4 regions of the Streptomyces sp. NPDC054932 genome follow, and region 2 is predicted to be linked to each of the others. Evidence: riboswitches for the same ligand, from Rfam matches in the RefSeq annotation. Region 2 holds a riboswitch; each other region holds the start of a gene.
What was found. Region 2 has a riboswitch for cobalamin ahead of ACWGE1_RS14160 (cobalamin biosynthesis protein). Riboswitches for the same ligand answer to the same signal wherever they lie in the genome.

Region 1: it holds a riboswitch for cobalamin, as region 2 does, so the genes downstream of both, ACWGE1_RS16685 (CoA-acylating methylmalonate-semialdehyde dehydrogenase) here and ACWGE1_RS14160 (cobalamin biosynthesis protein) in region 2, are expected to answer to the same signal.
Region 3: it holds a riboswitch for cobalamin, as region 2 does, so the genes downstream of both, cobN (cobaltochelatase subunit CobN) here and ACWGE1_RS14160 (cobalamin biosynthesis protein) in region 2, are expected to answer to the same signal.
Region 4: it holds a riboswitch for cobalamin, as region 2 does, so the genes downstream of both, metE (5-methyltetrahydropteroyltriglutamate--homocysteine S-methyltransferase) here and ACWGE1_RS14160 (cobalamin biosynthesis protein) in region 2, are expected to answer to the same signal.

The regions. Positions count from the first base shown of each region.
Region 1 covers NZ_JBSGXU010000051.1:35,391-39,277, forward strand. Annotated here, with positions in the region: gene ACWGE1_RS16680 (short-chain fatty acyl-CoA regulator family protein) at 57-1,454, shown strand; cobalamin riboswitch at 1,552-1,722, shown strand; gene ACWGE1_RS16685 (CoA-acylating methylmalonate-semialdehyde dehydrogenase) at 1,908-3,407, shown strand; gene ACWGE1_RS16690 (acyl-CoA dehydrogenase family protein) at 3,404-3,887, shown strand, end outside.
Region 2 covers NZ_JBSGXU010000040.1:29,560-33,446, reverse strand. Annotated here, with positions in the region: gene ACWGE1_RS14170 (anion permease) at 308-1,591, shown strand; gene ACWGE1_RS14165 (hypothetical protein) at 1,632-1,853, shown strand; cobalamin riboswitch at 1,966-2,118, shown strand; gene ACWGE1_RS14160 (cobalamin biosynthesis protein) at 2,156-3,133, shown strand; gene ACWGE1_RS14155 (cobyric acid synthase) at 3,130-3,887, shown strand, end outside.
Region 3 covers NZ_JBSGXU010000033.1:52,868-56,754, forward strand. Annotated here, with positions in the region: gene ACWGE1_RS12420 (precorrin-8X methylmutase) at 1-251, opposite strand, end outside; gene ACWGE1_RS12425 (cobalamin biosynthesis protein CobG) at 248-1,594, opposite strand; cobalamin riboswitch at 1,860-1,991, shown strand; gene cobN (cobaltochelatase subunit CobN) at 2,034-3,887, shown strand, end outside.
Region 4 covers NZ_JBSGXU010000027.1:3,601-7,487, forward strand. Annotated here, with positions in the region: gene ACWGE1_RS10565 (carboxylesterase/lipase family protein) at 1-85, opposite strand, end outside; gene ACWGE1_RS10570 (MerR family transcriptional regulator) at 272-1,228, shown strand; cobalamin riboswitch at 1,506-1,729, shown strand; gene metE (5-methyltetrahydropteroyltriglutamate--homocysteine S-methyltransferase) at 1,906-3,887, shown strand, end outside.

The DNA of each region.
Region 1 (3,887 bases), on a different contig from region 2:
TGCGAAGATCCCCGTATCCTGGCGGCGCGATCGGGGCCGGGCGGCGAAGGAGTGCGGTGAGCAAGACGTACGCGGGGGCGCGGCTGCGCAGGCTGCGCGAGGAGCGGCGGATGACCCAGGCCGACCTGGCCCGGATGCTCGCCATCTCCCCCAGCTACCTCAACCAGATGGAGCACGACTCCAGGCCGCTCACCGTGCCGGTCCTGCTGCGGCTCACCGAGGCCTTCGGAGTGGATCCCGGCTTCTTCTCCGAGCGCGACACCAGCCGGCTGGTCGCCGACCTGCGCGAGGCGCTCGCGAACGAGGTGGCCGAGGCGCGCGTCTCCCCCTCCGACCTGGCGGAGCTGGCCACCCGGATGCCGGCCGTCGCCTCGGTCCTGCTGGACCTGGGCCGGCGCAGCCAGCTCCTCACCGAGCGGCTCGCCGACGCCGCCGACGGGCGGGACGCGGTGACCGACAGCCCGCGTTCACCCCACGAGGAGATCCGCGAGTTCTTCTACCGCCGGCAAAACTACCTCCACGACACCGATCTCGCCGCCGAGGAGCTGGCCTCCGAGATCGGCATCCGCCCGGGGGACGTCGTCCGCGCCCTGGCCCACCGGCTCTCCGAGCGGCACGGGGTCAGGACGGCGACGGACTCCGACCGGCTGCACCACTACGACCCCACCGCCCGGGTCCTGCACCTGTCGAACCGGCTCCGGCCGGGACAGCAGGCGTTCCGGATGGCCACCCAGCTGGCGCTGATCGAGTACGGGACCGAGCTCGACCGGCTGGCCGCCGAGGACTTCCCGCCCGGCTCCCCCGTCCACGCCCTCGCGAGGATCGGCATCGCCAACCACTTCGCGAGCGCCCTCATCCTCCCGTACCGCGCCTTCCACACGGCCGCCGAGGAGTTCCGCTACGACATCGAGCGGCTCACCGACCACTTCGGGATCGGCTACGAGACGGTCTGCCACCGGCTGAGCACCCTGCAACGCCCCAGGCTGCGCGGAGTTCCCTTCTCCTTCGTCCGGGTGGACCGGGCCGGGAACATGTCCAAGCGGCAGTCGGCGACCGGATTCCACTTCTCCCGCGCGGGAGGCACCTGCCCGCTGTGGAACGTGTACGAGGCCTTCGCCGCGCCCGGACGCATCCACGTCCAGGTGGCCGCCATGCCCGACGGGCAGCGGTACTTGTGGACCGCCCGCGCCGTCACCCGGCACCGCGGCGGCTGGGGCGAGCCCGGCAAGACCTTCGCGATCGGGCTCGGCTGCGAGATCCGGCACGCCTCCCGGCTCGTGTACGCCGACGGGCTCGACCTCGACAACACGGCGGCCGCGACCCCCATCGGAATGGGCTGCCGCCTGTGCGAACGGCTCGACTGCCCGCAGCGGGCCGTACCGCCGCTCGGCCGGGCGCTGGCCGTCGACGAGAACAGCAGCACCTTCATCCCCTACCCGGTGGTCACCCGGTGACCATCCGGTGACCGGCACTCAGGACTGAGCGGGCGCCGGTCCCCACCGAAGGCGCGCGGCGGCGGCTCTGGACTTACTAGGACGTCCAACTATATGTTCGTGCCACAAGGTCCGCGGTGCAGGGAAGCCGGTGAGAAACCGGCACGGTCCCGCCACTGTGACCGGGGAGTGTGCTGCCATCCACACGCCACTGACGAGGTCTGTCGGGAAGGCGGGCGGCACGCGGGGATCCGGGAGTCAGGATACCGGCCGCGGATGTTCCGTGTTGTCCACGAGGATGGAGCAGACACGCATGGCACCGGTTTGTACCCACGACCCTGGTGATCCGGCGGAGCGCACGCACACCTTCGCGCGCTCGTAGTCCCACGGCCCTCCCCAACGGCGCACCCCATCGGGTGCCGTCCGCCGGTCCGCCGTGCCATCCCCGGATCCAACCTGACGAGAGCAGGCACCATGGTCCGCGAACTCACCCATTTCATCGGCGGCAAGCACACCACCGGATCCTCCGGCCTCTTCACCGACGTCTACGACCCCAACACCGGCGCCGTCCAGGCCCGCGTCCCGCTCGCGGGGCGGGCCGACACCGAAGCAGCCATCGCGAACGCCGAGGAGGCGCAGGCCGACTGGGGGCAGTGGAACCCCCAGCGCCGCTCGCGCGTGCTCCTGCGTTTCCTCCAGCTCGTCGAGGGTGAACGGGACTCCCTCGCACGGCTGTTGTCCTCCGAGCACGGCAAGACCGTCGCCGACGCCCACGGCGATCTGCAACGCGGCCTGGAGGTGGTCGAGTTCGCCGCCGGTGTCCCGCACCTGCTCAAGGGCGAATTCACCGACAACGCGGGCACCGGGATCGACGTGCACTCACTGCGCTCGCCGTTGGGTGTGGTCGCCGGGATCACCCCCTTCAACTTCCCCGCAATGATCCCCCTGTGGCAGGCCGCACCCGCCCTGGCCTGCGGCAACTCCTTCATCCTGAAGCCGTCCGAGCGGGACCCCTCCGTACCGCTGCGCCTCGCCGAACTCTTCCTCGAGGCCGGCCTGCCGCCCGGCGTGCTCAACGTGGTCAACGGCGGCAAGGAGGCCGTCGACACCTTCCTCGAGGACCCGCGCGTACAGGCCCTCGGCTTCGTCGGCTCCACGCCGATCGCCGCACACATCTACGCCACCGCCGCCGCCCACGGCAAGCGCGCCCAGTGCTTCGGCGGCGCCAAGAACCACATGATCGTGATGCCGGACGCCGATCTCGACCAGGCCGTGGAGGCCCTCATCGGCGCCGGCTACGGCTCCGCGGGCGAGCGCTGCATGGCCATCGCCGTCGCCGTGCCCGTCGGGGAGGACACCGCGAACGCCCTGGTGGCCAAGTTGACGGAGCGCATCGCCACCCTGCGCGTCGGCCGCTCCGACGACCCCGAGGCCGACTTCGGACCGCTGGTCAGCCGGGACGCGCTCGACCGGGTGAACCGCTATGTCGGCATCGGCGCCACCGAGGGCGCCGAACTCGTCGTCGACGGGCGCGGTTTCACCCTGCCCGGACACGAGGACGGCTACTTCGCCGGAGCAACCCTCTTCGACCGTGTGACCCCGCAGATGCGGATCTACCGCGAGGAGATCTTCGGCCCGGTGCTGTGCGTCGTACGGGCCGCCGACTACGAGGAAGCCCTGCGCCTGCCCACCGAGCACCCGTACGGCAACGGCGTCGCGATCTTCACCCGCGACGGCGACACGGCACGCGACTTCACCCGGCGGGTGGGCGCCGGCATGGTCGGCGTCAACGTGCCGATCCCCGTCCCCGTCGCCTACCACACCTTCGGCGGCTGGAAGCGGTCCGGCTTCGGCGACCTGAACCAGCACGGCCCCGACTCGATCCGCTTCTACACCCGCACCAAGACCGTCACCTCGCGCTGGCCCTCGGGGGCCAAGGAGGGCGCGAGCTTCACCATCCCGACGATGGGATGAGCCCGGTGACGACCACGCTGACTGCCGATCAGCTCGCCCTCGCCGAGGTCACCCTCGACTTCACCCAGGAGCAGATCGGCCCGTACGCCGTCACCTGGGACCAGGACAAGCACTTTCCGCTGGACGTGATCCGCAAGGCGGCGGACCTCGGACTCGGCGGCGTCTACGTCCGCGAGGAGCACGGCGGCTCCGGGCTCAGCCGCAGCGACGGCGTCCTCGTCCTCGAGACCCTCGCCACCGGATGCCCCTCCATCGCCGGGTACCTCTCCATCCACAACATGGTCGCCTGGATGATCGACCGGTACGGGGATCCGGCCCAGCGGGCCCGCTGGCTCCCGGACCTGTGCACCGCCCGGTCGCTGGGCAGCTACTGCCTGACCGAACCCGGCGCCGGGTCCGACGCCGCCGGACTGCGCACCCGGGCCGAGCGCACCGGTGACGGCTACGTACTGACCGGCGTCAAGCAGTTCATCTCCGGCG
Region 2 (3,887 bases):
TCCAGTGTCGGGTCGCGGCCTCGGGCGGGCCACCGGAGGAGATCCCTCCGCCGCCGGCACAGGGAGAGTGATCTAGGTCTCATTCGAGGCCCCGGAGGCGGGATCGTATGCAGGTCGACCCCCCTGCGGAGGGGTTCATTCACCCGCCTTTGACGTGCATTAATGGCGTTATCTACGCCAGAATCAGGACGAATGGCCCGATCGCACCCCGTCCCAGTACACCGCTCCGCCCGAGTCAGTTCACCTTCCGTTCATCCAGGTTGCCTACGGTCGCCGAGCCACTGACGTCAAACAGAAGCCTGGGTAAATGGAGCACATAACGCTTCTCCTCGGGATCGTGATCATTACCGCTCTCGTGTTCGACTTCACGAACGGTTTCCACGACACGGCCAACGCGATGGCCACCACCATCTCGACCGGCGCCCTCAAGCCCAAGACGGCGGTGGCCATGTCCGCCGTGCTCAACCTCGTCGGCGCGTTCATGTCCGTGGAGGTCGCCAAGACGATCTCCAAGGGCCTGGTCAACGAGGAGGGCATCCAGCCAGAGGTGATCTTCGCCGCGCTGGTCGGAGCGATCCTCTGGAACCTCGTCACCTGGCTGGTCGGCCTCCCCTCCAGCTCCTCGCACGCCCTGATGGGTGGCCTGATCGGCGCCGCGGTCGCCTCCGCCGGCATCGGCGCGGTCAACGGCAGCGTCATCGTCACCAAGGTGCTCATCCCCGCGATCGCCGCCCCGCTGGTGGCCGGCATCGCCGCGTACCTGGCCGCCAAGCTCACCTACAAGCTGGGCAACAAGGTCGGCGAGAAGACCTCCGCCAAGGGCTACCGCGCCGGTCAGATCGCCTCGGCCGGTCTCGTGTCCCTCGCGCACGGCACCAACGACGCGCAGAAGACGATGGGCATCATCACCCTGGCCCTCATCGCCGGCGGCGCGATCGCGCCCGACGCGAACCCGCCGGTCTGGGTCATCGTCTCCGCCGGTCTCGCCATCGCGATGGGCACCTACCTGGGCGGCTGGCGCATCATCCGCACCATGGGCAGCGGCCTGACCGATCTGCAGCCGCAGCAGGGCTTCGCCGCCCAGACCTCGGCCGCGTCCGTCATCCTCGCCTCCTCGAACCTGGGCTTCTCGCTCTCCACCACCCACTCGTGCTCCGGTGCGGTCATGGGTGCGGGCCTGGGCCGCAAGGGCGGTGTGGTCCGCTGGTCCACCGCGACCCGCATGTTCGTCGCCTGGGGCCTGACCCTGCCGGCCGCCGCGCTCGTCTCGGCCGGTGCCGAGCTGGTCATGCGCATCGGTGACGTCGGCATCGCCGCGGTCACGGTCTTCCTGATCGGCTCCTGCCTCGCCATCTGGCTCATCTCCCGCCGCCAGGTCGTCGACCACAACAACGTCAACGAGGTGGAGCCGGCCGCCGCCGAGGAGCCGGGCGTCATCACGACGGCGATCGCCGCCGTCACCGTCCCGCCGACCGTCGCCGCCGCCGGTACCACCGGCGCCGCCACGACCGCCGAGGTCACGGACGACGCCCTCAAGGCCACCATCCCGGCCGCGACGCAGACCCCGGCGGCTCCGGCCGCCGCGGTCTGACCGAGACACACAGAGACCCGGACACTCAGAAAGTGGCAGTATGAAGATCGACTGGGAAGCGCTCGGCTCCGTCTTCGGGGTCAGCCTCTTCGCCACCGTCGCCCTCGTGGCCCTTTTCACCCTGGGCCTGGTGGGCCTGTCCAAGCACGAGACCGCGACCGAGCAGGGTGGCACGGCCACTCTCGCCCGCAGCGGCGCGTACGCCTGCTTCGCGCTCGTCACGGCGGCCGTGGGCTACGGGATCTACCTGATCGTCGCCTGACCGGCCGCCTCACGGCGGACCAGGCGTGAAGGCTCCCTCCGGGTTTGTCCCGGAGGGAGCTTTTCGCATCCCCCGCCCCTGCCGCGCCGCAGGTCAACGGCGAGTTGACGGGCCTTCTCGGTGCGTGGTGGACTGCCCGAGCCAATACGGCGGCATGGAGAGGAAGTCCGGTGCGAATCCGGCGCGGTCCCGCCACTGTCACCGGGAGCGCACGCCGCGCGTGCGTCCCGGGAGCCAGGAACTCTCGCCGCCGGACACGTCGAACCAGGGCGCGGACCCTGAGTGAGGACATACCTGCCACCATGCGTGCCGATCGCGTCTTCGCGTACGGCGCCACGGCGGGCCTGATCGGCGACCGGATCCTCGGAGATCCGCGCCGAGGGCACCCCGTGGCCGCCTTCGGACGGGCCGCCGCCGCCGTCGAGCGCACCCTGTGGCGCGACGACCGCGCCCGGGGCCTCCTGCACACCCTGGTGTGCGCCGGGGGCGCAGCCGCCATCGGTGCGCTGGGCGCCCGCGCCGTGCGCTCCCGGCCTGCGGCCGCCCGTATCGCCCTGACCGCCGCCGCCACCTGGGCCGTGGTGGGCGGCACCTCGCTGGGCCGCGAGGCCCGGGCCATCGGCGGGGCGCTCGCCGCCGGGGACACCGAAGTGGCCCGGGAGCGGCTCCCCCACCTGTGCGGACGCGACCCCCAGGCCCTGGACGGGCAGCAGATGGCCCGCGCCGTCGTGGAGTCCGTCGCCGAGAACACCTCCGACGCGGTGGTCGGCGCCCTGGTGTGGGGTGCCGCCGCCGGAGTCCCCGGTCTGCTGGCCTTCCGGGCCGTGAACACCCTGGACGCGATGGTCGGCCACAAGTCCCCCCGCTACCTGCGCTACGGCTGGGCCTCCGCCCGGCTCGACGACCTGGCGGGCTGGCCGGGGGCCCGGCTGACGGCGGTCGCCGCCGTACTGGCCGGCCCCGACCGGCGCGGCGCCGTACGGGCCTGGCGCGTGGACGCCGCCGCGCACCCGAGCCCCAACGCCGGCCCCGTCGAGGCCTCCTTCGCCGGGGCGCTCGGCGTCAGGCTGGGCGGGACCCTCGCTTACGGCGGCCGGGTCGAGCACCGGGCCGTCCTCAACGGCGGGGCGGGGCGGCCGGTGGAGGTCGCGGACATCGAACGGGCGGTCCGGCTGTCACGGCAGGTGACCTGGCTGGCCCTGGGCGCCTGCGTGGCGGCCCGGCTGCTGGTCTCCCGAACGCTGGAATCCCGTACGGCACAGAGAGGGCGGCGCGCATGAGCGGCGCGAAGCGCGGGGGCGGACTGCTCGTCGCGGGCACCACGTCGGACGCGGGCAAGAGCGTGGTCACGGCGGGCATCTGCCGCTGGCTGGCCCGGCAGGGCGTCAAGGTGGCGCCCTTCAAGGCGCAGAACATGTCGCTGAACTCCTTCGTCACCCTGGAGGGCGCCGAGATCGGCCGCGCCCAGGCGATGCAGGCGCAGGCGGCCCGTGTGGAGCCGACCGCACTGATGAACCCGGTCCTGCTCAAGCCGGGCAGCGACCGCAGCAGCCAGGTGGTGCTCCTGGGCAAGCCGGTGGGCGAGATGAGCGCCCGCGGCTACCACGGCGGCCGCCAGGAGCAGCTGCTCGGCATCGTCACGGACTGCCTGGAGCAGCTGCGGGGCACGTATGACGCCGTGATCTGCGAGGGGGCGGGCAGTCCGGCCGAGATCAACCTGCGCCGGACCGACATCGTGAACATGGGCATCGCGCGGGCCGCGCGGTTCCCGGTGGTCGTGGTCGGCGACATCGACCGCGGCGGGGTCTTCGCGTCCTTCTTCGGGACGACGGCGCTGCTCTCCCCCGAGGACCAGGAGCTGATCGCCGGCTACATGGTCAACAAGTTCCGCGGTGACGTGTCGCTGCTGGAGCCGGGCATGGAGATGCTGCGCGGGCTGACCGGGCGGGCGACCTACGGGGTGCTGCCGTTCCGGCACGGGCTGGGCATCGACGAGGAGGACGGCCTGCGCGTCTCGCTGCGGGGCGCCGTGCG
Region 3 (3,887 bases), on a different contig from region 2:
ACCATCTGCACGTCGCACAGGATCGGCGCGCCCGCCTCCAGTGCGGCGCGGGCGCGCAGCACGACCTCGGGGGTGAAGCCGAGGTCCTGCGGGAGGTCGGTCATCCCGCAGGCGTGGATCATGCGCACCGCGACCTGGGCGACCGTGTCGGGCAGCCCGGAGAGGTCCGCCTCGGCGCGGATCGTGGCAAAGGACTGGCGGTAGATGGCCGCGCCGTCCTTCTCGTACTCAAACACGGTGTACTCGCTCATTTCTTCACTACGTCGGGGTCGGTGCGGGCGTCCGCGAGTGCCGCGGCAAGTTCGGAGGGCGGTACGTCGTCGCGTACGGGGCGGCCGGGGGTGGCGATCCGGTATCCGGTCCCGGTGGCGACCAGATCCACCCAGGCGGTGCCGCGCGGATGGCCGCAGCGGCGCTCGCAGCCGGACCAGTGCACGGGCAGCGGTCCGCGCGCCCGCTCGGCGACGGCCCGCGCGTCTGCGCGTACGTCCGCGAGGGATTTCGCGCAACCCGGCTGCCCGGTACAGGCGGTGACGGACTCCCAGGGGCTGCCGGGGGCGAGGACCAGCCCGGCGGCCTCGATGCGGGCGGCGCCGTTGATGGGCCTGCGGGCGCTCGCCGAGGGCAGGATGACGCTGCGCCAGGGGGTGACGCGCAGCTGGCCGCTCCCCCGGTCCGCGACCTGCAGCAGGACCCGCCACTGGGCGGAGGTGAGCCGGCCGAGCGGGGGCAGGACGCACAGGGTCTCACGGTCGTGCACGCCCGCGCCCCACGGCCGGGGCGGCGGAGCGTACGGCCATTCCACCGCGCCAGTGGTCTTCGCGTCGATCCCCCCGGCTGCCAGGCGCAGGGCGAACCCGGCCGCGTGCAGCGGGTGTTCGGCGGGCAGTTCGGACACCCGCCAGGCGCGGGTGCCCGCCGCCGCGGCGGCGTCGAGGAAATAGCGGGCGGCCAGCAGCGCCGCCTGCGGGGCGTCCTGTCCGGCCAGCTCGACGGCGTCGGCGGCCCGGCCGAGGCGGACCAGTGCCCGGCCGCCGGGGCGGCCGAGGACGGTCACGTCGGGGCCGAGTGACGCCACGTCACCGCGCCCGTCGTCGAAGGCGAAGAGGAACCGCCCGGACAGCGCGGCGGCCCAGGGGCTCGCGCACAGCAGCCGGTCGAAGTCCACGGCCCAGGCCAGTGCGTCGGGCCGGTCCGCGGCCGCCGTCCTGTCCACCGCCGTTCCGTCCGGCCCGTCCGGTCCGTCCAGTCCGGACATCGGTGTCGCCACGATGTTCCGTACCCGCTCATGGCTCGGCGCGGGCAGCAGCCCCGCTCCGTCCAGCAGCCGGGCGAGCCCGGCGACGCAGCCGTCGGCCAGGCCGCGCAGCTGCACGTTGCCGCGCGAGGTCAGCTCCAGGTGCCCGTCGCCGAACCGGTCGGCGGCGAGCGCCAGTACCGAGGCCTGCCGGACGGTCAGCAGCCCGGCCGGTACCCGGACCCTCGCCAGGAACCCGTCGTCCGCCGCGTGCAGTCGCAGCGCGCCGGGACAGGCGTCACCACGATCCCGTATGACGGGTTCGTCCCGCGATGCGGCGGAGGGGGGCTGGGGCATGGCCGCGAGCATACCCACGATTGCGGCCCCCCGACCTGTGTCCGTCACCACCCCGACCTGCGATTCCCCGCCGCCCCTCCAGCCCCGCAGCCCGCCCTTCCGGCCCCGCCGGCGTTTGAGGCGCGGGGTCCGGGGCAGAGCCCCGGCAACGGCGCCGCACCCGGAAGCGCACACCCGCCACCCCGGCGGGAGCGTCCGGCGCACCGCCACCACCCCACCCACCCCGGCCGGAGCGACCCGCCCCTAAGATGACCTTCCGGCGGACCACACGGTCCGCCGTCGCCGAGGACGGCGACATGGGAGGAAGCCCGGTGCGATTCCGGCGCGGTCCCGCCACTGTGAACCCCGCGGAGCGATCCCGCGCCCGGGGTGAGTCAGGAACTCCCGCTGTCCTCACACTGCCCGGGGCGCGGAAACCCCGAGGAAGGCCTGCCGCCGCATGATTCTGCTGCTGTCGACGTCCGACACCGATCTGCTCAGCGCCCGCGCAGCGAACACGGCGGACGGCCCCGTCCCGTACCGGTTCGCGAACCCCTCCCGTCTTCCCCTCGACGACCTCCCCGGCCTCCTCGACGGGGTCGACCTGGTCGTCGTACGTCTCCTCGGCGGCCTCCGCGCCTGGCAGGACGGCCTCGATCTGCTCCTGGCCCCGGGCCAGACCCGCCCGGTCGTGGTCCTGACCGGCGAGCAGGCACCGGACGCCCAGCTCATGGAGGCATCCACGGTCCCGATCGGCATCGCCGCCGAGGCCCACGGCTACCTCGCGCACGGCGGCCCGGCCAACCTGGAACAGCTGGCCCGCTTCCTCTCCGACACGGTCCTGCTGACCGGTCACGGCTTCGAGCCGCCCGCCGCCGCCCCCACCTGGGGCCCGCTGGAGCGCACGCCCGGGACCACCACCGGCCCGCGGATCGCCGTGCTCTACTATCGCGCCCACCAGATGAGCGGCAACACCTCCTTCGTGCACGCCCTGTGCGACGCGATCGAGGGCCATGACGCCCAGGCGCTGCCCCTGTACGTGTCCTCCCTGCGCACCCCCGAGCCGGAGCTGATCGCCGCGCTGGAGTCGGCCGACGCGGTCGTCACCACCGTCCTCGCGGCCGGCGGCACCAAGCCCGCCACCGCCTCGGCGGGCGGCGACGACGAGTCCTGGGACGCGGGCGCCCTCGCCGGGCTCGGCGTGCCGATCCTGCAGGCCCTGTGCCTGACCGGCTCGCGCTCCGCCTGGGAGGAGAACGACGAGGGCCTCTCCCCGCTGGACGCCGCCACGCAGGTCGCGGTGCCCGAGTTCGACGGCCGCCTGATCACCGTCCCGTTCTCCTTCAAGGAGCTCGACGAGGACGGCCTGCCCGCCTACGTGGCCGACCCCGAGCGGGCCGCCCGGGTCGCGGGGATCGCCGTACGCCACGCCCGGCTGCGGCACATCGACCGCCGCGACAAGAAGGTCGCGCTGGTCCTCTCGGCGTACCCGACCAAGCACTCCCGCATCGGCAACGCGGTCGGCCTCGACACCCCGGCCAGCGCCGTGGAGCTGCTGCGCACCCTCATCGCCGGCGGCTACGACTTCGGTCCCACCGAGAACATCCCCGGTCTGGTCTCCGGCGACGGCGACGAGCTGATCCGCGCCCTGATCGAGGCCGGCGGCCACGACCAGGACTGGCTGACCGAGGAGCAGCTGGCCCGCAACCCGGTCCGCATCCCTGCCGCCGACTACCGGCGCTGGTTCGCCGAGCTCCCGGCCGAGCTGCGCGACAGCGTCACCGAGCACTGGGGCGAGGCCCCGGGCAACATGTTCGTGGACCGCTCCGCGAACCCGGAGGGCGACATCGTGCTCGCGGCGCTGCGCCGCGGGAACCTCCTGATCCTCATCCAGCCGCCGCGCGGCTTCGGCGAGAACCCGATCGCGATCTACCACGACCCGGACCTGCCGCCCTCGCACCACTACCTGGCCGCGTACCGCTGGATCCAGGCGCGCGCCGAGGACGGCGGCTTCGGCGCCGACGCGATGATCCACCTGGGCAAGCACGGCAACCTGGAATGGCTGCCGGGCAAGAACGCCGGCCTGTCCGCGGCCTGCGCCCCGGACGCGGCCCTCGGCGACCTGCCGCTCATCTACCCCTTCCTGGTCAACGACCCGGGCGAGGGCACCCAGGCCAAGCGCCGCGTGCACGCCACCCTGGTCGACCACCTGGTGCCGCCGATGGCGCGCGCGGAGTCGTACGGCGACATCGCGCGGCTGGAGCAGCACCTGGACGAGTACGCCCAGATCTCCGCGATGGACCCGGCGAAGCTG
Region 4 (3,887 bases), on a different contig from region 2:
TCTGCGGGGAGCCCGGTGGTGCAGCGGTCGCCGGTACGGCGGTGGCCGTGAGCAGTGCCACCGCGCAGAGCAAGGGGAAGAGCACCGAGCGGATCCCGGCCCTTCGCCATGGACGCGGCGCTGCCGGGGTCGGGGTCGGGGTCGGGGTCGGGGTCGAGAAAGGGGTCGGGGACATGCGTACCCACCGTTCTTGGTCGGGGGATCGGTGCGGACCGAAGCGGTCAGTGATCAATACGCTAGGACCTCCCGCGCGCTGGAGGTTCAAGAGACTGTGACGCACGACACGTGGAGCATCGGTGAGCTCGCGGCCGGGACGGGAGTTCCGGTGAAGACCCTCCGCTACTACTCCGACAGCGGTCTGCTGCCCGTGGCCGGCCGTAGCGCCGGTGGCCATCGGCGCTACGGTCCCGAGGCGTGGGAGCGGATCCGTTTCATCAGACGCCTACGGGCGCTGGACACCCCGATCGCGACCATCACGCAGGTGGTCACCGGTGAGTGCTCCCTCGGGGAACTGGTGGCGACCGAGCTCGAAGTGGTGCAGGAACGGCTGACCGAGCTGCGGTGGCGCCAGGCCACGCTCCAGTCCCTGGACGACTGCACGAGCGAGGAGCGGCTCCGGCGTCTGGAGATACTCTCCCGCGTGCAGCGGCTCCCGGAGGCGCACCGCACTCTCACCGATCACTGGTACCGCGAGCTGTCCGCGGCCATGCCCGGGCGCCGACTCGACATCATGATCGCCATGCTGTCACCCGCCCCGCCCCAGGACCCCGATCCCGCTTCGGCCCTGGCCTACGCCGAGCTTCATCTGCTCGTCTCCACGCCCAGTTTCACCTGCTGGACCCGGGACCACGACGAAGAGATGAGGGACGGTCCGGCCTTCTACGCGGAGATCGACGAGGCTGCGGCTCTGACCGCCGACGCGCTGGCCCAGGGTCTGCCGCCCAGCGCCGGGGATGCGGTGAACGCCTTCGTGTCCGCCCACGCACGAGCCCGGCGGGAGTCGGACACCCCCGCCTTCCGCGCCTACCTGCACGGGCTGGTGTCGAGGTCGTCCGGCTTCGATCCCCGCCTGCAGCGGTACTGGAGCCTGGTCGCCGCCGCCACCGGCGGGCGCGTGCTGAACATGACGGTGGCTCATCGATGGCTGACGGACGGACTGTTGATCTCGACGTCCGGGAACCCGCCCCCGGCGTCGAGGGGCTCACGAACTCCCGCGTGCGGTCCCTGAACGAGGAGCGCCGCTCCTACGGCCGGTCCGCCGCTTCCCCTGAGGACGGGCGCCGTGCCGGGTCCGCGCGCGGTGCGACTGTGCCCAGCGGGCCAGGCCGCCGGCCGGGGGGCGCCTCGCGGTCGACCCCGATCGGCAGACGTACGTTCCGTACCCGGTGTTCAAGAGCGGGTGATCCACGGCTCCGACGCCTCGAACGGTCTCGTCCTCCCCCACCGCGTCTCATCGCAGGGTCCGATATCTGGAACACTCTGTCCATTTTCCAGTTCGGCCGCCTAGTGTGGGCCCTGCAGCTGGTTCGCCCCGTCCGCCAGGCGGGATGCGTCGTAAGAGGGAACCCGGTGGGAATCCGGGACTGCCCCGCAGCGGTGAGCGGGAACGACCGCCGTCATACGCACTGGACCCGGGACGGGTCTGGGAAGCGACGGCCAGTAGGTGCCCGCCGGGAAACCGGCAGGCGTGCCCGCGAGTCCGAAGACCTGCCCGTTGCCCGTGCGCGATCGACCGCGCCCGGTTTCCTCGGTGACCTCGTGGGCGGGTCGGCGTGCATCAGGCGGATCCGTCCGTTCGCGTACCGCAGTCGTACGTGAACCCGGCGGTCCGCCTGCTCTCGCACCCTTCGCGTCCTCGACCCCGGTCACCGGGTCCATGGAGACACGCTCGCGAAGGAGAGTTCCGTGACCACCGAGTCCGCAGCCGCGGCAGTACAGGCCACCGTGTACGGCTACCCCCGCCAGGGCCAGAACCGCGAACTGAAGAAGGCGATCGAGGGCTACTGGAAGGGCCGAGTCAGCGCCGACGCCCTCCGGGACACCGCCCGGGACCTGCGCCGGGCCAACCGGGCCCAGCTCGCCGAGGCCGGCATCAGCGAGGTGCCGACCGGCGACTTCTCGTACTACGACCACGTGCTGGACACCACGGTGATGGTCGGCGCGATCCCCGCCCGCCACCGGGCCGCCGTCGAAGCCGACGCCCTGGACGGCTACTTCGCGATGGCGCGCGGCACGCAGGACGTGGCGCCGCTGGAGATGACCAAGTGGTTCGACACGAACTACCACTACCTCGTCCCCGAACTCGGCCCCGACACCGTCTTCACCGCCGACTCCACCAAGCAGGTCGCCGAACTCACCGAAGCCCTCTCCGCGGGGCATGCGGCGCGGCCCGTACTGGTCGGTCCGGTCACCTACCTGCTGCTGGCCAAGCCCGCCCCGGGCGTGGCCGCCGACTTCGAGCCGATCACGCTCCTCGACCGGCTCCTGCCCGTCTACGCCCAAGTGCTGGCCGAGCTCCGCGCGGCGGGCGCCGAGTGGGTCCAGCTGGACGAGCCGGCCCTGGTCCAGGACCGCACCCCGGCCGACCTGAACGCCGCGGCCCGCACCTACCGGGAGCTCGGCGCCCTCACGGAGCGCCCGAAGCTGCTCGTCGCCTCCTACTTCGACCGGCTCGGTGAAGCACTCCCGGTGCTGGCGAAGGCTCCCGTGGAGGGCCTTGCCCTCGACTTCACCGATGCGGCCGCCGCCAACCTCGCCGACCTCGCCGCCGTCGGCGGGCTCCCGGGCAAGCGCCTGGTCGCGGGCGTGGTCAACGGCCGCAACATCTGGATCAACGACTTCCAGAAGTCGCTGACCACGCTCGGGACCCTCCTCGGGCTCGCCGACCGGGTCGACGTCTCCGCGTCCTGTTCCCTGCTGCACGTCCCTCTGGACGCCGGCGTCGAGCGCGACATCGACCCGCAGGTGCGCCGCTGGCTCGCCTTCGCCCGCCAGAAGACGAACGAGATCACCACGCTGGCCCGCGGCCTCGCCCAGGGCACGGATGCGATCACCGCCGAACTCGCCGCGAACCGCGCCGATCTGGCCTCCCGCGCCGGCTCTCCCATCACCCGCGATCCCGCGGTGCGGGCGCGCACCGGGGCGATCACCGACGCGGACGGCCGCCGCGCCCAGCCGTACGCGGACCGTGCGGTCGCCCAGCGCGCCCACCTGGGGCTGCCGCTGCTGCCCACCACCACCATCGGCTCGTTCCCGCAGACCGACGAGCTGCGCGTGGCCCGCGCGGACCTGCGGGCCGGGCGCATCGACACCGCCGGGTACGAGGAGCGCATCAAGGACGAGATCCGCGAGGTGCTCGCCTTCCAGGAGAAGACGGGCATCGACGTGCTGGTGCACGGTGAGCCCGAACGCAACGACATGGTCCAGTACTTCGCCGAGCAGCTGACGGGGTACCTGGCGACCCAGCACGGCTGGGTCCAGTCGTACGGCACCCGTTATGTGCGGCCGCCGGTCCTGGCCGGGGACATCTCCCGTCCGGAGCCGATGACCGTGCGCTGGACGACGTACGCCCAGTCCCGGGCGAGCAAGCCGGTCAAGGGCATGCTGACCGGCCCGGTCACCATGCTGGCGTGGTCGTTCGTACGCGACGACCAGCCGCTCGGCGAGACCGCGCGCCAGGTCGGCCTCGCCCTGCGCGACGAGGTCAACGACCTGGAGGCGGCCGGCACTTTGGTGATCCAGGTGGACGAGCCCGCCCTGCGCGAGACGCTGCCGCTGCGCGCGGACGGCCACGCCGACTACCTGGCCTGGGCGACGGAGTCCTTCCGGCTGACGACCTCGGGCGTGCGGCCGGAGACCCAGATCCACACGCACATGTGCTACGCGGA